Regions from separate parts of the Pseudoalteromonas sp. SG43-1 genome, predicted to be linked through region 1. Evidence: riboswitches for the same ligand, from Rfam matches in the RefSeq annotation. Region 1 holds a riboswitch; the other holds the start of a gene.
What was found. A riboswitch is a leader RNA that binds a small molecule or an ion and turns the genes downstream of it on or off. The one in region 1 is predicted to bind cobalamin.
Positions count from the first base shown of each region.

Region 2: another riboswitch for cobalamin. It lies ahead of H5159_RS08265 (TonB-dependent receptor domain-containing protein); the one in region 1 lies ahead of H5159_RS09185 (ABC transporter ATP-binding protein).

Region 1 covers NZ_JACJFD010000010.1:23,689-34,308, forward strand. Annotated here, with positions in the region: gene rarD (EamA family transporter RarD) at 1-378, shown strand, start outside; gene H5159_RS09165 (response regulator) at 395-1,630, opposite strand; gene H5159_RS09170 (DUF413 domain-containing protein) at 1,717-2,091, opposite strand; gene H5159_RS09175 (LysR family transcriptional regulator) at 2,183-3,055, shown strand; gene H5159_RS09180 (porin) at 3,222-4,154, shown strand; cobalamin riboswitch at 4,216-4,350, shown strand; gene H5159_RS09185 (ABC transporter ATP-binding protein) at 4,596-5,408, shown strand; gene H5159_RS09190 (iron ABC transporter permease) at 5,410-6,414, shown strand; gene H5159_RS09195 (cobyric acid synthase) at 6,419-7,903, shown strand; gene cobO (cob(I)yrinic acid a,c-diamide adenosyltransferase) at 7,896-8,495, shown strand; gene H5159_RS09205 (cobalamin-binding protein) at 8,495-9,355, shown strand; gene ung (uracil-DNA glycosylase) at 9,352-10,014, shown strand; gene H5159_RS09215 (DUF3545 family protein) at 10,122-10,310, opposite strand; gene tal (transaldolase) at 10,513-10,620, opposite strand, start outside.
Region 2 covers NZ_JACJFD010000008.1:82,847-93,466, forward strand. Annotated here, with positions in the region: gene H5159_RS08235 (DUF1566 domain-containing protein) at 1-355, opposite strand, end outside; gene H5159_RS08240 (hypothetical protein) at 425-757, opposite strand; gene H5159_RS08245 (DUF2982 domain-containing protein) at 780-1,484, opposite strand; gene H5159_RS08250 (efflux RND transporter periplasmic adaptor subunit) at 1,731-2,783, shown strand; gene H5159_RS08255 (efflux RND transporter permease subunit) at 2,787-5,885, shown strand; gene msrA (peptide-methionine (S)-S-oxide reductase MsrA) at 5,971-6,507, shown strand; gene H5159_RS08265 (TonB-dependent receptor domain-containing protein) at 6,585-8,411, opposite strand; cobalamin riboswitch at 8,448-8,632, opposite strand; gene H5159_RS08270 (transporter substrate-binding domain-containing protein) at 8,687-9,481, opposite strand; gene H5159_RS08275 (YajQ family cyclic di-GMP-binding protein) at 9,670-10,152, opposite strand; gene H5159_RS08280 (VanZ family protein) at 10,305-10,620, shown strand, end outside.

The sequences.
Region 1 (10,620 bases):
TTACTCGAAGCACTTATATTACTGCCTGTCGCACTTATTTATTGGTGGTTAATGGTGCCTACAGCAACATCAAGCCTGCCAGCTAATGATTGGCATACTAATGTACTACTGATTAGTGCAGGTATTGTAACTACATTACCCCTGCTGTGTTTTACCGGTGCAGCTAAGCGTTTGCAATATACTACACTTGGCTTTTTTCAATACATTGGGCCAAGCTTAATGTTTATACTAGCTGTGGTGTTTTATGGTGAAGTGTTTGATGCAGAGCGTGTAGTAACATTTGCATGTATTTGGAGTGCACTGGCTATTTTTAGTTGGGACTCTTACCATCAATCACGCAAACGTAAAAAAGCGGCTATTACAGCCGCAGAAGTATAATTAACTAATAAAATGGTTAACTAACTACTTTATTACGACCAGATTCTTTAGCGTCGTAAAGCTTTAAGTCGGCCTGTTTTAAAAGTTCATCAATTTGATAAACAGGCCCGTTTGCAAAGCCAATAGAAATGGTGAATTTTATTTTAGCTTTACTAAACTCTTGGCTATTCATTTCTATAAAATACCTAAAGCCTTCAAGGCGTTTAAGGGCTTCTTGTTTATCTGCATCTATAAAATAAACTGCAAACTCTTCACCACCTAAGCGCGCTACTAAGTGCTTTTTAAAGTATTTACTGAAGCAAATAGAGAGCCCTTTTAATACTTCGTCGCCAACATCGTGTCCGTATGTATCGTTAATTGATTTAAAGTGATCAATATCAAGCATAGCTAAAGCACCGTCACCTTTAGTATGTTTTATTTGCTTTAATGATTTTTCAGCTTCTTCAAAAAAGTAACGACGATTTGGTAAATTAGTTAAATAATCCGTGTTGGCTTGTCGCCTTATGGTGGCTATAAGGTCTAACATATCGACGTTTTGACTAAGCCTGCAGTAAAACTCTTCGCTATTAAAAGGTTTGTGCAAATAATCGTTTGCGCCATTTTTTAAAAATAAACTAGAAAGCCCTACAGAGTCAGAACCCGAAATACCAATAATAGCTTTTTCATCATTGCTGTATAAGCGGCGAATCTCGCTACATAGTTCATCGCCATTCATATTGGGCATTTCATTATCAGTAATAATAACTGAAATATCAGGTGAAGCTTCAAGCAGGTTTAACGCTTCTTGTCCGTCTTGTGCTTCAATAATTTGATACTTATGGCGCACTAATAAACTACAAATGTATCGTCGGGTCGATTTAGAGTCGTCAACAACGAGTACTTTTACATTTTCGTTGCGAGGCAGGCGCTGTAACTGTTTTTCGAGGTACTGATAAGCTTGTTTATTTTCTTTAATGATGTAATCGATGATTGGGTATTTTTCTACAGTGTCGCGAGTTTTTTTATCAATATTGCCCGTCATTACAATAGTTGGAATGTCTGCATTAATAGTACAAGGTATTGCCTCACCTAATGGGGCATCAGGTAATATGAAGTCAACTACAGCGCAAAAATAGCTATTTTTACTTATAAGCTCTTTTGTTTGCGCTAATGACTCAGCTATATCAACTTCATAACCAGCCTTAAGCGCGATGTGCTTTTGCACTCGCGCCATGGCAGGTGTATCTTCAACTATTAGTATTTTTCGCGTCACGGAACAACCCTATATATATTTTGCAAAAATATTTGCTTATACAAGTTGTAACTGTTAAAACGCAAAAAAGCAAATAACTTAAATACTTACAGATTATCCGCTTCTGAATAATACTCTTGGCTAATCGGCGCCGGGCTCGACATTTTTGAACGGCCAAATAAAGTATGAAACTTAGTTTTGCAGGTCGTTAGTTTTAAGTATTTTACCCAAGCTCGTTCGATTGGGTTGGTAGGTTCTTGTGAGCCAGTTACGACTGCTACAAACTGTTCTTGGTGTTCGTTTTGCGGCTCAATTGTTTTACTGTATAAGCCTTTTAAAACAACTCCGTGTTGTTCAAGTATGCTGGCTTCTAATAAGGTGAAGTTTCCGCTGCGGCTAAAGCCTCGTGGAAAGTTTTGATCATCATAAAATTGACGTTGGCTAACAAATGCTTGGCGTAGTAATGAAATGTTATTGCTCATAGCTTTATCCTCATACCTTAGTAATTAGCTGGAGTATGATGCAAGTTTGGCAATTTATTAAACAAATTATTTTTATCGTGAGGATAAAAAATTGGATATCGATTTATTAAAAACATTTGTTGAGGTAGTGCGTACGCGTCACTTTGGTAAAGCGGCCGAAAACCTTTATATTACGCAGTCTGCAGTGAGCTTTAGAATTCGCCAATTAGAGCAAGGACTTGGTGTTAATTTGTTTATTCGCCAGCGTAATAACATTCAACTTACAGCACCTGGCGAGCGTTTATTACCCCATGCACAAATGATTATTACGGGCATGCAACGCGCCAAAGTGGATGTTGCGCTTGCCGATAATATGCATAAGCAAATTAGCTTAGCAGGAACGCCCAATATTTGGGATGCTTTTTTACAGTTTGGTATAACAAATATTGTATCAGCGATGCCGGGCGTGTCATTAGTCGCAGAAGTTAAAGCACAACAAGAAAGCACTCGGCTGTTATTAGAACGCACGCTTGATTTGGCAATATTGTTTGATCCACCAAAAGTAGACGAGCTAGTGGTAGAGCGAATCTGTGAGTTGCCAATCATTCCCGTAAGCGGATACGACACTGCAACGAACGAAAACTTTTTTGATAATCAGTATGTATATGTTGATTGGGGAACTACTTTCTCACTTTGGCATGCGCGTCAGTTTACCGGTAAAACACCGCCTTATTTTAGAACCAGCACAGGACGTATTGCACTTGATTTAATACTGCAATGTGGCGGCAGTGCATTTATACCTCAAGTATTGGTAGAAGGGCATTTAGAAAAAGGTGAACTGTTTCATGTTAAAGATGTAGAAAATACCTCGCGAGACGTGTTTATAGCGTATCACAGAGACAACGAGCAAAAAGAGTTAATAGAAACCTTAGTTAATTTACTATCGCAAATGACCCCAAGCTTGTCATTAAAGAAAAGTAAGTAAGTTCGGCCGTTTATTAGGCTTTCATGTTATTTTGATTTCAAATTTAATGCATTTTTATTAATAAAAAAAGACATTAATATTTCCATTGTAATATTACTGTCATTTAGCGGTGACAAAATGCAGCAGTTTTAAAAATTAGTCTTTTGTGATTATCCAAGGAAATAACATGAAATTTGTAAAATCGAGCTTATGCTTAGCACTATTAAGTGGTTTATCTTTTAATGCACTTGCCGATGTAGACATTTACGGTAAAGCGAATGTAACAGTGCAATCATCTGATGACGGCGAAGGATCTTTTACTGAGATAAAAAGTAATGCATCTCGTCTTGGTGTTAAAGGTTCTGAAAAAATAAATGATAGTTTAGAAGCGGTATATAAGTTTGAGTTTCAAGTTGATGTGTCTGATGCTGATTCAAAAGGCGATAACGACGACAATATTTCTGCGCGTAACCAATACGTTGGTTTAAAAGGTGCGTTTGGCCAAGTGGTTATTGGTCGTAACGATACTGCGCTTAAACAATCTCAAGGTAAGTTAGACTTGTTTAACGACCTTGAAGGCGATATTAAAAATGTATTTAAAGGTGAAAACCGTTTAGGGAATACTGTTAGTTATTCATCAAACTCATACGAAGGTTTTAAAGTACTTGCTACTTTTGTAGCTGAAGATGATGTAGACGCTGATAACGGTTACTCAATGGCGGTTACTTACGGTGACGTGGCACTTAAAAAGAGCGCAGTATATGCCTCTATCGCAGCCGATAGTGAAGTAAATGGCTACGATGTAGTACGCGCGTCAATCCAAGGTAAAGTTGAAAACTTTAAGTTAGGTGCAATGTACCAAACACAAGAAAAAGTTGACGGCAGCGCAGAAGCGGATGGTTATCTATTAAATGCAGCTTACAGCATGGGTAACAACACATTTAAAGTACAATACCAAGACATGGACTTTGACGACAGCGACGATAAGTCAGCAATATCAGTTGGTCTTGATCACAAATTAAATAAAAACATTAAAGTATTTGGCTTTTACTCAAGCTTCGACATGGACAACAACGTTGACCAAGACTACGTAGGCTTAGGTATGGAATACAAGTTTTAACTATTCGCTAAATTAGTTAAAACACTCCCTTTTTAACCGCGCTCTTTTGAGTGCGGTTTTTTTTGCTTTAAATTATTTACTTAGCCGCCCATAATAGAGCTTCATTTGGAATGAGGTGCGAGTCCTCGACTGTTCCCGCAACTGTAATTAGCGCAAAGCTTTAAGTCAGATACAAATGGTATAATACCAATTTTATTAAAAACATGATCTTTCTAGCGAATTAAATAACTTACTAACTTCGTTAAAAATTATTCATATAGAACAAGTATATGTCATAATTTCCGCTTTGTTATTAAGCTATTTCTTTGTCGCTATAATAAATCACTAATTTAGTGCAATTGGTATAAATTCTTTTAACGAGCGGGTTTACTCATTTTTTCTTGTAGTGCATTAGTATTTTTATCGCATTTTAGTGAGTTTAATCCCGTCTAGGACTGACTATTGCACACTCAAACGCCATTAAATATACCATTACTAAACGTTAAAAACGTATCGTGGGGTATTGGCAATAAAACGATCCTCAAAAAAATAAACCTTAAAATAACCACAGGTAAATTTGTTGGTTTAATTGGACCTAATGGCGCAGGTAAATCGAGCTTATTGCGTTGTTTATATCGTTTTAATAAACCCAGTGATGGCGTTGTAGAGTTTAACAACACCGATATTTGGCAGCTAAAAAGCGATGAGTACGCAAAAAAAGTAGCGGTTGTTTTACAAGAAACCCCGTCGCAATTTAACTTAAGCGTATTTGATGTTATTGCACTTGGGCTAACGCCTCATAAATCGCTATTTAGCTCAGTAACTAACATTGATAAACAAAAAATTACCCAAGCTATCAACACTGTAGGGTTGGCAGATCATATCGATCAAAGCTTTGAGTCACTTTCGGGTGGTGAAAAGCAACGTGCCTTGATAGCCCGCGCCATAGTTCAGCAACCTCAGTTGTTAATAATGGACGAACCAACTAGCCATTTAGATGTTAAATACCAAATACAGGTAATGGAGCTTGCTAAATCGTTGGGTGTAACGGTGTTTGCATCGTTTCACGATTTAAACTTAGCTTCTGCAATGTGCGATGAACTAGTGATTATTAAAAATGGTGAAATTACACATACAGGCACGCCAAGTGAGGTATTAACCGAAAACATGCTAGGCGACGTTTTTGGTGTCTGCGCTCAAGTAAATAACCACCCGCAAATATCGGAGTCGGGAAATAGCATCCCTCATATCACTTACTTTTATGGTTACGAATAATATGAGCGCAGTTAATACTCGCCAATCACTTGCGCTATTTATCAGTGCTGCAGCTGCTTTATTTAGCTTATTTGCAGCACTTAGTTTTGGCGCAGCAGAGACCTCACTTCAAGATGTATTTAATAGCTTTTTACTCTCAAATGATGCGTCTTTTAATTCGCGTATTATTTTTGAACTAAGAATGCCACGCACATTACTCGCCTTTTTAGCCGGCTCTGGCTTAGCAATTGCGGGGCTTATTTTACAAACGGTAACGCGTAACCCTTTAGCCGATCCTTACTTATTTGGTATATCGTCGGGTGCCTCATTTGGCGTGGTGTTACTTATGGCATTAGCAGGTATTAGCGCTGGTTTTATGTTATCGGCAGCAGCGTTATTAGGTAGCTTACTCGCTATGAGTTTATTAATACTTATTGCAGGTAGGCAGCAAAGTGCACAGGTAGAATCAATGTTATTAGCTGGTGTTGCTCTGTCGTTTTTATTTAGTGCATTTACCAGCTTGCTGCTTTATTGGAGCGACCCTCAGGCGGTAGCCGCTATTTTATTTTGGACACTGGGCAGCTTTTCGCGTGCGCAGTGGGCTACGCTTTGGTTGCCTTTATTGGTAATTACATTGTGTACGTTTGTAATGCTGAGCTTTAGAAGGCAGCTAAATGCTATGTTACTGGGCGATGAAAGCGCAATTACATTAGGTGTGAGGGTTCAGCGCTTTAGAATACTTATGCTGGTTTTAAGCTCATTAATTACCGCTGTGCTGGTGGCTATGTGTGGTGGTATTGGGTTTGTAGGATTAATGGTGCCGCATATTGTGCGCTTTTTTATATCCCAAGGCACCATCGCTGGCTTACTGGTAACCAGCTTGGTGGGCGGTACATTTATGGTGTGGGTTGATGTACTTTCGCGCTCATTGCTGAAAAACCAAGAACTGCCCGTAGGTGTTATTACTGCAGCTATTGGTAGCGTGTTCTTTTTGAGTTTATTGTTTTTTAGAAAGCGAAGGGTGTAATTCCATGAAAACCTTAATGGTGCAAGGCACTACATCAGATGCTGGTAAAAGCACTTTAGTTGCTGCCCTTTGCAGGGTGTTTGCTAAGCGTGGGGTAAAGGTTGCGCCTTTTAAACCACAAAATATGGCACTTAATAGCGCAGTAACAAAAGATGGCGGCGAAATTGGTCGTGCGCAAGCTTTGCAAGCAATAGCAGCTAAAGTAGAGCCAGAAATAGACTTTAACCCTATATTACTTAAACCTAATAGCGATACTGGCGCACAAGTGATTATTCACGGAAGAGCCATTAGTAATATGGAAGCGGGCAAATATCACGACTATAAAAAAGTGGCGATGGATGCAGTAATTACTTCACATAACCGCTTAGCTAAACGCTTTGATTTACTCCTCGTTGAAGGGGCAGGTAGCCCTGCTGAAATAAACCTGCGTGAAAACGATATTGCTAATATGGGCTACGCCGAAGAGGTAGATTGCCCAGTAATTATAATTGCTGATATTGATGAAGGCGGCGTATTTGCACACTTGGTAGGTACGCTTGCGTTGTTAAGCGAGTCAGAACAAGCGCGCGTAAAGGGTTTTGTTATAAACCGCTTTAGAGGCGATATAGGTTTGCTGCAAGGCGGGCTTGATTGGCTTGAAGAATACACAAACAAACCCGTACTTGGCGTATTACCTTATTTACACGACCTTGCGCTTGATGCTGAAGACGCCGTCGCAATTGATAATAACGTAACTAACGCCACAATTAATATTGCAGTGCTGCTTGTACCCCACATTAGTAACCACACCGATTTTGACGCACTGCGTTTGCACCCAAACATTAATATAAATTACGTGCGCCATACGCAAACGATCCCAGACGTTGATCTGATAATTCTTCCAGGCAGTAAAAACGTGCTGGGCGATTTAACCTTTTTGAAAAATGAAGGCTGGGAGACTCAAATTAAACGCCACTTACGCTATGGTGGTAAAGTACTTGGCATTTGTGGCGGCATGCAAATGCTGGGCAATACGCTTAACGATCCCGAGGGTATTGAGTCATCATTAAAGCAAGTAAATGGGCTTGCTCTGTGCGATTTTGAAACCACGCTAACAACACAAAAAGTATTAACTAAAATAACCGCTACACTGCTTTTAAATAACCAATCAACACCCTGTAGTGGTTACGAAATACATGCAGGGATTAGCCAAGGTGCAGCGCTTAATAAGCCATTTTTAACCTTTGATGAAAGCCACCCACATGGCTTTACGTTTGATGGCTTTATTAGCGATGATAACGCCATTGCGGGCACTTATTTACATGGCTTATTTGATGAAGCCGATGCTACATCGCAAATTTTAAAATGGGTAAAACCAAGCGCCTCAATTAACCCAATTAGTATTGCCGCTCACCGCGAGCAGCAGTTAGAACGATTAGCAACCATGTGCGAAACGCATTTAAACATACAGCAAATTATCTCGATTTATGAAGGGCACAATAATGACTGAACAAAACAACGATAAGCATAAGCAGCGCCAACAAAAAGTAAAAGAACAAGTGGATGCACGTGTTGCCGCCGCACAAGATGTAAAAGGTATTTTTCAGGTAATTACCGGTAATGGTAAAGGTAAATCAACCTCAGGCTTTGGCGTTGTAGCACGCTGCGTTGGACATGGTAAAAAAGCAGCCGTTTGCCAATATATTAAAGGTACGTGGGAATGTGGCGAGCGTAATTTATTACAAAGTGCAGGTGTTGAGTTTGTTGTAATGAACACCGGTTTTACCTGGGATACACAAAATAAAGAAGCCGATACTGCAGCCGCCCAAGCAACATGGCAAGAGTCAAAACGCATGCTTGCTGATAGCAGTATTGATTTAGTATTACTCGATGAGCTTACGTATATGGTGACATACGGCTATGTTGATTTAGATGAGGTAGTAACAGCCCTTAATAACCGTCCACCAATGCAGTCAGTTATTATTACAGGGCGTGCAGCACACCGCACTTTAACTGACCTTGCCGACACGGTAAGCGAAGTGCGTAATGTAAAACATGCATTCGACTCAGGCATAAAAGCGCTTGAAGGGTTTGATTACTAATGTTTAAAGCGTTTTTTATTGGGCTGCTGCTTTTTAGTGTATCGGGTAGTACACTTGCAGAGCTGGCTAATGATTCTAAAAAACTGCGAATAATCGCGCTTGCACCGCACATTGTCGAAAACCTATTTGCCATAGGGGCGGGCGATAATATTGTGGGCACGGTTGATTACGCCGACTACCCAAGTGAAGCCCAAAGTATTGAGCGCATAGGGGGTTATTACGGCATCTCGCTTGAAAAAGTATTGGCACTTAAACCCGACTTAGTTATTGCGTGGAAAAGCGGAAATCAAAGCGAAGATTTAGCCCAAATAGAGCGTTTAGGTATAAAAGTGTATTTGAGTAACCCCGTCACAATCGCGGGTGTAGCCGACGAGTTACTTACTTTTGGTGAATTTACAGGGAATATTGAGCAAAGCCAGCAAGCGGCAAATGCATTTACACAAAAACTAAACGCGATTATTAAAAGCCAGCAAGATAAAAAAAATATTACCGGATTTTATCAGTTATGGGCTGAGCCGATGATGACAGTAAGTAAAAATACGTGGATAAGCCAACTGATTGAAACATGCCATGTAAGTAATGTATTTGCACAGAGCGTTACAGATTACCCGCAAATTAGTATCGAAAATGTCATTGTTACTAAGCCACAAGTTATTATTATCCCTGATGAAAAATCAAAAACACCACAGCCGATTGTTAATTGGCAAAAGTGGCCAGAAGTACCAGCAGTTAAAAATGATCAATTTATTAGCGTAAATGCCGATTTATTACATCGTTTTACCCCGCGCATGCTAGATGGACTCGCGGATATGTGTGATAAAATAGACGCATCACGTAAACAGATTAAGAGTACACAATGAGCGATTGGGCTACATTTTTAGAAAGTGAATTACAGCAATCTTACATGCAGGAAACGTTAGAGACTGTGGCTAATCGCCGCAATGAAGGTGTTGCTGTTTATCCGCCTGAACCTCAAGTATTTAGCGCTTTTGATGCCACAGCGCTAAATGACATCCGCGTTGTAATTTTAGGACAAGACCCATACCACGGAGAAGGGCAAGCGCATGGCTTGTGTTTTTCGGTATTGCCTGATGTAAAAAAGCTGCCGCCGTCGCTTAAAAATATGTATAAAGAGTTAGCTACCGATATTAGCGGGTTTATTACTCCTGAGCATGGTTACCTGCAAAGTTGGGCAGATCAGGGTGTATTTCTACTCAATACAGTATTGACCGTTGAGCAAGGGCAAGCGCATTCTCATAAGCATTTAGGATGGGAGCAATTTACCGATAATGTAATAGCGCATATTAATAAACACTGCGAAGGTGTGGTATTTATTTTATGGGGTGCACATGCACAAAAAAAAGGTAAAGGCATAGATAGCGCTCGCCATCATATTTTAAAAGGGCCACACCCATCGCCGCTTTCGGCGCATAGAGGCTTTTTTGGCTGTCAGCATTTTTCAAAAACGAATGAGCTATTACTAGCCCAAGATGAAAAACAGATTAACTGGCAGGTGTAAATAACCTGGGCTCTGAATAATAAATTTATCTCATGCAGCTATTTTCAGCGCATTAAAAAAGGCTTCCATATATCGGAAGCCTTTTTGTTTAGTTGGGGCGTATTGAATTAAAAATCGAGCTCTTCAATCGCAATACTGTCTGTAAAGTAGTCTAGTTCTTGTAGTTCTTTACGTAGGCGTTGTTTGTCTTTTATTGCTTCTATTTCACGCCATTTTCTTTTTTTATTTTTCTGGGAGGTTTTCCTTGTTGTATCTGGTCCTTCTAATATCTCTAATATATCGTTTAGGCTATCCATGAACTTCTCCTATTGATTTTATTGACCTCAAGAATACCTATACCACAGGCATAACTAAAATAGAACAAAAAAGTGACAGTTATGTTACGGGGATGTGATGAGTTGATGAAGGTTTATACAAAGATTATATGGAGGAGTAGCGTATTTTAGGCATAAAAAAACGCCGCTATTGCGACGTTTTTTAAAACACGATTATAGCAAATTACATTGCTTTAAAGCGCGCCTCTAGTTGTTCTTGTGCATCAGCAAAAGAGCGAATACCTTCAGCCAGTTTTTCAGTAGCCATAGCATCTTGGTTATGTAACCAACG
Region 2 (10,620 bases), on a different contig from region 1:
TAGAGCTCACTGAAATAGAAATGTCGTCACTAACAGCGCTACTACCTGTACTTTGATAGCTCACTCTTAATATTATTTCACTATCAGTTTTTACGTCAGGTGCAGTAAGTGTTTGCTCAGCGCCTTCAAGGGGGAAACCTTCTATGCTTGGGCCACTAACTTGTTGCCATGAAAACGTACCATCAGCGGGGGAACCTTGTGCTGTGATGGTAAATTCAGATTTTTCGATAATTTGTAAATCGGCTCCAGCATTAACAGACGTTTCAACAACTGTATTATCGCTATCACCGCCACCGCCTCCACACGCACTCAGTAAACTACAAGAAATGAGGGGGATTAAAGCAAACGCTTTCATACGCAGCACCTTATTATGTCAAATAATTACTATAGTGTAATCACTAGCAATAAAGATGCCATTAAAGTACTACATATATGCGTCTTGATGAATACGTACAAACAACTTCGTACCGATTTTACTGTAATCTATTTTGTATTCACGCCCGTCTAGAGCTTGAATAAACAGCAACTGCTTTTCTTCGCCAAATACATCAGCGCTACTTACATAAACCATTTCTAAATAACGCTCTTTTGCATCACGGCGGTTTTTAGGTAATTCTTCTTTAAATGGCTCCAGACCATGTTGCGTTACTTTAATTCGAGGATGAATTTCAGAGTTTACAATCACTAAATCATGCTTTTTATCTTTATGTATTATGGTGTTTCGACCACTTTTTAAAAAGGCTCTCTCTTGACTCATTTTTCTTTCCTACAGTCGTAGCTTAATTACTAAGCTGCGACGCTATAAACTGACTAGGCTCGCGCTTCCACTTATTTAAGTTAGCACTAAATGCCCAAATATCTCTATCTAACACGCTGGCAGGCAATAATAAATCGTAACCTGTTAGCTGCTGAAGGTGCTTAGTTCTATTAGCAAACATGGCTATAAGCCCAGTATAGCTTATCCCTTTATGGGATGTGTAATGTGTATCTTCTATTAACCATTCTGATGGGCAATTGCCATTTTTGCAATGTTTTTGAACAACTTGCATAAATAAATTACGCTGCTCTATTAATAATTTCCCTGCAATTCTAGGCGCTATGCTTGATAAAAAGTCGTCTATATCATTTACCTTAACGCCAACCGCATTTAATTCTAAATAGTCAAAGCCATCTTCTACTTTGGGTATTCCACTGTGATGAAAGTTACTATGAGGCATACACCAAGCTCCGTACTTGTGGCAATAAACGAGCTCAGATTCGCTTAATATAAGGCTATGGTATGGTTCTTGAGATTTTAAAAATCCAATAAAAATAGCCACAAGGCACAAGCTCACTAAAAATATTTCAAGTATGCTAATCTCACCCGGCCTCAGTAAATTAAATAACATAATAAAGACTAAGCCTATAGCACCTACAACAATCGCCTCAATTGCGTTTCGCGCGCCCTGTGCCCGAAACTTAATGACATTGTCAGATTTATCCATATTGGTAAAACACCATATAAAAAACAAACATAATAATGCCCAAAATTATGACCTTTCTTGTTGTTATACATAAGTTACAGCTAGTTTTAAATTTCATACATTACCGCTTTTTCCTCAACAAAATAGGAACAATGAATAAATCTTATTTACTTTTACGCTTAACGCACAAATTTATGAGATACATAACCGTCTTTTCACGGTCTTATTTCGTACAATACTTACAATTCATTTTCAGGTATGAAATCAATGTACTCAAGACAATCAGGTAAAGCACTTTTTCCATTTATTATTACGTTACTTCTAATATTTAGCGTTTATTTATATTTACCCGCTAGCCACGGCGAACAAGCCGATTCATCACAAATGTCTACCCAAGTAACGGCTCATACTGTTACCTCTGAGGAAAACGCAGTGATGATAGAGGCCATCGGTAGTGCACGTGCAAACCAAGCTATTTATATAAAAAGTGCGCAAAACGATTATGTCACAGATATATATTTTAAAGATGGCGACTTAGTCAGTAAAGGACAAAAATTAGTACAGTTACAAAGCCAACAAGAGCAACTTGCAGTTAAAGAACTCGGTATTAACTTACGTGAGGAAAAACGCCAGTTAGATCGCCTTACCGAACTTTCACGCTCGCAATCAACGGCAAAGTCATTACTTGAAGAACAATTATCTCGTGTTGATGCCACTGAAGCTCAACTAGAAAGCGCTAAAACAAAGTTAAATGAAATGACTATTACCGCGCCATTTTCAGGCCTGTTAGGTAAGCGTGAAATATCAGTTGGCGCCTACGTAAGCAACACAACAATAATCACCACACTTGATGATATTAGTATTATTAAAGTTGACTTCAAAGTACCTGAAAAATATTTAGCACAATTAAACATAGGTATGAAAGTACTTACCCAAAACGATGCCTACCCAGGGCAGACATTTAACGGCAAGGTAACGCATATTAGCTCGCGTATTGATTCGGTAACACGCAGTGTTGAAGTAACTGCAAGTTTTGCTAATAAATCAGGATTACTTCGCCCTGGTATGTTACTAAATACAGCACTTGAGCTAAGCAGTAACCAAGCTTTAATGGTGCCAGAAAAAGCGGTTATCCCTTTACAAGACAAACACTTTGTTTTTCAAATTCAAGACGGAGTAGCCAATAAGGTTGAAGTGCATGTTGCTGGCAGAAATAATGGCTGGGTTGCTATCGATGAAGGTTTAAATGATGGCGAGCAAATTGTTACTGAAGGGCTAATAAAAATTCGCTCTGGTAGTAAAGTAAGCGTAAAGGGGTAATACGTGAAAATTACTGATACTAGCGTTAAACGCCCCGTTTTTGCCATAGTAATTAATTTACTGCTTCTTACTTTTGGTCTGGTTGCATTTACTATGCTGCCACTTCGTGAGTACCCTGATATTGAAACACCAATAGTAAATATCAGCACTGAATACACAGGTGCTTCTGCCGAAATTATAGAAACAAAAATAACGCAAATAATAGAAAATCGAATTTCCGGTATTGAAGGCATTAAAAGTATAAACTCATCTAGTCGTAATGGGCGTTCAAACATTACCATTGAGTTTGATATTAACCGCGATATAGATGCCGCATCTAACGATGTACGCGAACGTGTAGCACGTGCACTTGATAGTTTACCCGATCAGGTACGCCCACCAGAAGTGTCTAAGTCAAATAGTGATGAAAGCCCAATCGCATGGTTTGTATTAAACAGCGAAACAATGGACTCGTTACAGCTCTCTGATTACGCACAGCGCTTTATCGTTGACCGTTTAGCCGTTGTAGATGGTGTATCTAACGTGCGTATTGGTGGTGAGCGCCAATACGCCATGAAAATTTGGCTAAACCGCCAAGCAATGGCTGCACGCGGTATTACCTCAAGCGATATTGAAAATACACTGCGTACAGAAAACGTTGAATTACCTGCCGGCGAAATAGAATCAATAGATCGCGACTTTACCGTGCGTACCGCACGTAGTTATAAAGATCAGCGCGATTTTAAAAACCTTGTTATTAAACGTGGTGAAGAAGGTTATTTAGTGCGTTTAGGTGAAGTTGCCGACGTAAAATTAGAAGCTGCCGATGACGAAAGCTTATTTCGTGGTAACGGGCGCAACATGATTGGCCTAGGAATTGTAAAACAAGCTAAAGCAAACACGCTTACCGTAGTAGATAACGCACGCAGTGAACTTGAAAAAATCAAACGTAACCTACCTGAAGGCACCACAATTCAAGACAGCTACGATTCGTCTGTATTTATTAAAGAATCAATTAGTGAAGTTTACAGCACACTTGCCATCTCTATGGGTTTAGTCGTACTCGTTATATTTTTGTTTTTAGGCAATATACGAGCAACGCTTATTCCTGCGGTTACCGTACCGGTCGCACTTGTTGGTAGCTTTATGTTTTTATTAGCAATGGGCTACTCAATCAACTTACTAACTTTACTTGCATTAGTACTGGCTATTGGTTTAGTAGTAGATGATGCCATTGTAATGCTTGAAAACATTCACCGTCGTATTGAACTGGGTGAGCCGCCATTACTAGCTGCATATAGAGGTGCGCGTGAAGTTGGTTTTGCCATTGTCGCAACCACGCTTGTACTAATATCGGTGTTTGTGCCATTGGTGTTTATGGATGGCCGTATAGGGGCATTATTTACTGAGTTTGCAATGGCGGTAAGTGCTGCCGTATTTTTCTCAAGTGTTACAGCGCTGACTCTCGCACCAGCCTTGTGTTCTAAAGTACTTAAAGTATCAGACAAACCAAATAAATTTAGCCAATGGATGGACCGCCAGTTTACTAAAATTGAAGTAAGTTACCGTAATTCACTCTCCACCAACATAACCCGTAAATGGGGTTTAATGGTGAGCCTATTATTAGCGGGCTTTGTTAGTTACTCGTTGTTTTTACAAGTCCCCTCTGAGCTAACGCCAAAAGAAGACCGTGGCACGTTCTTTATTATGATGAGCGGCCCTGAGGGCGCAAGTTATGAAAATAATGCCGCTAATATGGCTAAAATTGAAGAACGCTTAATGCCTTACTCGCAAGCAGGTGAGCTAAGTCGCGTACTTGTTCGAGTACCTGGCTGGGGTGGCAGCGGCGGTGTTGCTATTGTTGGTATGGCCGATTGGGATAAACGCAAACGCTCAACATGGGAAGTAATGGACGAAATAAGCGGTAAAATGCAAGAAGTTACCGATGTTCGTGCATTTGCCATTATGCGCCGTGGTATTGGCGGTGGTGGTTCATCTCGCCCTATTGAGTTTGTATTGCAAGGTAATGATTATGCACAACTTGCCGATTGGCGTGACCGTATAATTAAGCGTGCTGAACAAAACCCAGGTTTAGTAAGAATCGATCATGATTATAAAGAAACCTTCCCGCAGTTTTTAGTCAGCATAGATAAAAACAAGGCCGCTGATTTAGGCGTTTCTGTATCTGATGTAGGCCGTACACTTGAAACAATGCTTGGCCAGCGCCGTGTTACAACCTTTATTGACCGTGGTGAAGAATACGATGTAATTTTAAAAGGGACTAAAGAAGACTTTACTAACCCTACTGACATTTCAAATATATATCTTAAATCACGAAGCGGTGAACTAGTCCCACTTGATAGCCTTATCAGCTTAAAAGAAGAAGCAACCGCATCGCGCTTAAACCGATACAACCGTATGCGCGCAATTACATTAAGCGCCAACTTAGCCGACGGTTATACGCTTGAGCAAGCGCTTAACTTTTTAAACGAAGTAGCCGCGCAAGAAAACGATATAGATGGCGCCGTAGATTACAAAGGCGAGTCGCAGCTTTATTACGAAGGCGCATCAGCGATGACCTACGTATTTATACTTGCACTCACTGTTACCTTTTTAGTACTGGCAGCACAGTTTGAAAGCTTTATGCATCCGTTCGTCATCATGCTTACCGTACCACTTGGTTTAATGGGCGCTATGTTCGGACTTTGGGCTACAGGACTTACCTTAAATATTTACAGCCAAATAGGTATTGTCATGCTCATAGGGCTAAGTGCTAAAAACGGTATTTTGATTGTAGAATTTACTAACCAACTACGCGATAAAGGCGTTGAATTTAGTGAAGCTATTTTGCAAGCAGCAACTCAGCGTTTGCGCCCTATTATTATGACCTCGCTGACTACGGTTATGAGTTCGGTACCTTTAGTACTTGCTTCAGGTCCGGGCGCTGAAAGCCGTATGGTGATAGGTGTAGTCGTGTTTACTGGGGTTATTGTATCGACCCTACTAACTCTTTTTGTTGTACCTGCTGCATATTATGCACTTGCACGTAACACTCAATCACCTGAATTTTTACAGCAAAAATTAGACAAACAAGCCGCTGAAAAACCTTTCGAAGAGATCTAGCCTCTTAATTGCGCCGTAACCTTGTTGTTGCGGCGCATACAATTTATGCTCGCCTTTAAACCCCATATACATTTTAGGAATACTTATGAGCTCAACAACGCAAGTAGCAACATTTGGTGGCGGCTGTTTTTGGTGTATAGATGCTGCATTTAGACGTGTAAATGGCGTACTAACCGTAAGCTCTGGCTACACCGGCGGTGAAACAAATAACCCAACATATGATTCTGTATGCTCAGGCACAACCGGTCACGCTGAGGTTGTTAAAATTGAATTTGACGCGACTGTAGTTAGCTTTGAAACACTCTTAGCAATGTTTTTCACACTGCATGATGCAACACAATTGAATCGCCAAGGTAACGATATAGGCACACAATATAGAAGTGTGGTTTACTATCACGATGAAGCTCAACTTAAGCAAACCAACGAAATGATAGCTCAACTGCAAAGCCATGTCGCTGAGCCAATTGTGACAGAAGTCAGCCCTGCCACTACGTATTATCCAGCAGAGCATTATCATCAAGATTACTATAACGAAAACCCACAGCAGGGTTACTGTAGTATTTTAATAGCACCTAAGTTACACAAGTTTGAAACCGTATTTAAAGAGTTCTTAGCTGACTAGCTAATTTTAGTAGTTAAACTTAGCTACACATTAAAAAGCCCGACATAAGTCGGGCTTTTTAATATTAATAAATACCGTTAAAACTGGTAGCTTGCGCCTGCAAAAAAGCGACGCTCTGGCGTGTTGTAGTAATACACTTCACCCGTTGTAAAATCAGTGTTTGAATCAACAGCGTTATATTCTTTATCAAATAAGTTTTCTACACGAAGTGAAACTTCAATATGTTCATTTACTTGATAATTACCCGCTAGGTTCCAGAGTGTATAAGAGCCTAAGCGCGTCACAGCACCTTGTCGGTCGCTACGGTATTGCATGTCTAAGCTTGCATCAAAAGCACCAAACTGTTTTGCAAGTTCCCAGTTAAAAGTACGTTTAGCAACATTACGCAACTCTGCGCCCGTTTCTTCGTCTTCAGCGCTTAAGTAAGCAAAGTTAAGGTTGCTATCAAAACCAAAAAACTGCTGAGATAAGCTAAATTCAACCCCTTCGTAACGTGCTTCATCGATATTAGCCAATGCAAAGTTTGCATCGTAATCAATCTTATCTTCTATATCGTTTCTAAATATTGCAATATCAACTTGCGCGATATCAAAATCTACACTCAAACCTAACTCACGGTTTACTGATTTTTCAGGTTGTAAATCAGGGTTACCATAAAGTGGATAATATAAATCGTTAAATGTAGGAGCTTTAAAGCCAGTACTTTGGCTTATACGAAATGTTGCATCTTCAGATAAATGATAACCTGCAGCGGCTGTATACGTTGTTTCGTCGCCAAATTGCTCATCATCATCTTGGCGAACAGTTAAATTAGCCAGTACTTTATCTGCATCATAGTAAGCACCTACAAACACAGCAAGTACATCGCGGCTGTCTTCAACAAATGGTTGCGAACTATGCGACACATCATCGTTGTACCAATTAATACCACCACTAATGTTAAGTTCATTAGATAACAGGTACTGGCCGTTATAATCAATTTGTGTGCGTTTAGTTATAAAGGTACTTGTTGTTGGCCCAACTGAAAAATCGACATATGTATTGTCTGAATCATCTGTTGAAAGCGCTAAATCAATACTATGCGTTTGGTTAGTGTAGTTTTTGCTCCAACCTGCAGAAAGTTGATAGTTTTTAAAGTCATCTCGTTCAATCGTACTATCTACTGGGCTAAAGCTACTGTCGTAATCTGCATAACCTTCACTGTATTGGCCTAATAACTTAAAGTCGCCGTAATGTGCATCGGTGTAGTTTACTTTAAACCCAAGGTTTTTATTTTCATAGCCATCTTCATCAGGTGCTACGCCTTGCAGTACATCAAAGTTATCTGTTTTTTCAAAGCCTGCGTTAAATGCTGTTGTTATATCATCTGATTTTACAGAACCTGCAACTTGATAATTTTGATAAGAGTCAGAACCAAATGTAGCGCTTAGGGATAAGTTATCTGACTCACGCGTAATAATATTAATAACACCAGCGAGTGCATCAGAGCCATAAACAGCCGCGCGAGAGCCTTTAATAATTTCTATGCGTTCAATACTATTTAAAGGGACATTATTTAGTGCTTTTTGACCAAGTGTTGCTGAGCCTGTACGTACACCGTCAATTAAAATCAACGTATCGCCAGAGCCTGTACCACGAAGTGACACACCTGTATTTTGACCAAAACCACCGTTTGGATTAACTTGAAAACCCACTCGCGTGCTTAAAAGTGTAGGTAAATCGCGAACGTTACTAGCTTCTATTTCAGCACGTTCAATAACATTTACACTCACTAAAACGTCGTTAATTGATTGCTCAAACTTATTAGCTGTAACGGTTATTTTTTCAATTGATTGCTCTGCACCAGACACAGAAAATGAAAGCGCAGCAGAAATTGCAACGCCTAGAGTTGTTTTGTTTAACATGAGATCCCCTACCTTTGCCCACCGCAAAGATTTAAGTAAGTAAGATTGCATCAAGGCCGGTCTCCGGACTCAGTAAGCACATAAAAACATGCAATACTCTACCGTTGCGGGGGCAGTGTTGGGCTTGTAGTCATCATGAAAACGCACCAACTTCCCGATTATCCTGCTAAAAAAATCATTACATGAAGTGGCTAGCAAGCACCTTGAAAATATGCCGTCATTGTGAGCATTTTGTTTACAAATGTCAATGGACGTCTATATAGCTAAAAGCTATTTCAGTTCAGTGCTGTATTATTATAGCTTGAAGGAATACCGTACTTATCAAGTAGCTTCTGAAGTTGCATTTGTGTAGTAGGTAAATTTAATATTTCATCCATTTTGCGACTAGATATTTTATTTGATTGTGAGTTAATCAAAAAATGTGTTTCATACACTGCATCTGGTACGTCACTCTTAAATAGTAAATCCATATTTAAGATATTCTGCTTTTTAAAATACTGATAAGCAATACTGTTTAAAACCCCGACTTCAGCGCGCCTTAATAGCAGCATTTTAACTACATTGAATTCATCGATTGTAAGGCTTACCTGGTGCTCTTCTCTCAAGTATTCGGCATTTGTATTAAATCCTGCAAATTGATACGAGTACCCTAAAACCCCAACTTTGGTTAATTTGTCCAGATTGTCAAAATAAGTTTGCTCTGATGCATTCTCTTTGAGTGTATAAAGCTCGTTTTTGGTGATGGTATAAAATTCAGTTTTTTCAATATTTTTCTGCGTTTTTTTTGGCAACCATTGCATTGCCATTAAAAATAAAACGTCGAAGTTATTTTTTTCAACAGACAAAGTAAGCCTTTTTACAGGTAAAGAAATAAGTATAAAGTTAAATTCCTCCTGTGCGTCGTTTAAAATATTAATAAACTCAGGAGCAAAGCCCTGCTTTTTTTGCGCGTTAATAACAATCGGAAAGTAGCCATCTTCGACCAATACATCAATATCAACTGGCTTTGATAAGCTTGGCTTGGCAAATATAAGCAAAACAAATAACAGAAATAATTGATGGGGTCTCATTTTAATACCTTCTAGAGTGAAGTTTTTATTATATTCAATTAAATATAATAGCTTAAATATCAAAAAGTGGATTAATACATGCAGAACTACGAGAGGATAAGGTGGGAAAGTTGTAAAAAATTAAGTAGCTTTAATCTGTCTGCAAATATAGACAAATTAAAGCACTTTTATTAAAAACAGTTTATAAATTAGTCGCGAAAGTTTTTAAACTGAAAAGGCTGACCTAAATCGGCACTGCGTACTACCTGCATTGCTTCTTGAAGATCGTCACGCTTTTTACCTGTCACACGCACTTCTTCGCCTTGAATAGCGGCTTGTACTTTAACTTTTGAATCTTTAATGGCTTTAACCACTTTTTTGGCCATGTCTTTTTCGATACCTTGCTTTAACCCAACGTTACGAAATACATTTTTTCCTGCACGGCTAATATCTTGAAGTTCTAAACTAGCTACATCCATACCGCGCTTTGAAATTTTTCCCGCTAAAATATCGAACAACTGCATAACTTGAGAGTCAGCTTCTGCTTTAAGCTTAATTGTTTTATCGTTTAGCTCAATAGAAGCATCAACGCCTCTAAAATCAAAGCGAGTCTCTAGTTCACGGTTTGCGTTATCAACCGCATTTTTAGCTTCGTTCATTTCTACTTCAGATACAATATCAAATGAAGGCATTAGTATACTCCTAACTATTTAATCTTAATTTTATGTGGCAATTATAACGCTAAAATTATAAATCTTTACATTTTTCTGCATCTTGTTCAGGTGCGATACTAAATTAGTTTGATATACTTGCGCCTCTTTTTTAAGCGATTTTAGGATTTGTCGTGACAAGGCGTGTTTATCAAGCAGTTTTTTTAATCAGCATAGTGGCTTTCACCTTTTTATTTGCTAAAGAAATAAAAGGTGGCGTTGTAAATTTATTCCCTCATGTTGATAAAGTCGCCCATTTTGGGATTTTTTTTATATTAGCCATAATAATGGATAAGGCTTTTAAGCTTCCTTTATATGCTCAAATACTCTTGTTAGCAGGCTATGGCGCCTCGATAGAAATAATGCAAGACGCACTTCCTTATAGGCAAGCATCACTTGGTGATTTTTTTGCTGATTTTGCAGGTGCTGCAAGCTACTTTTTACTTAGAG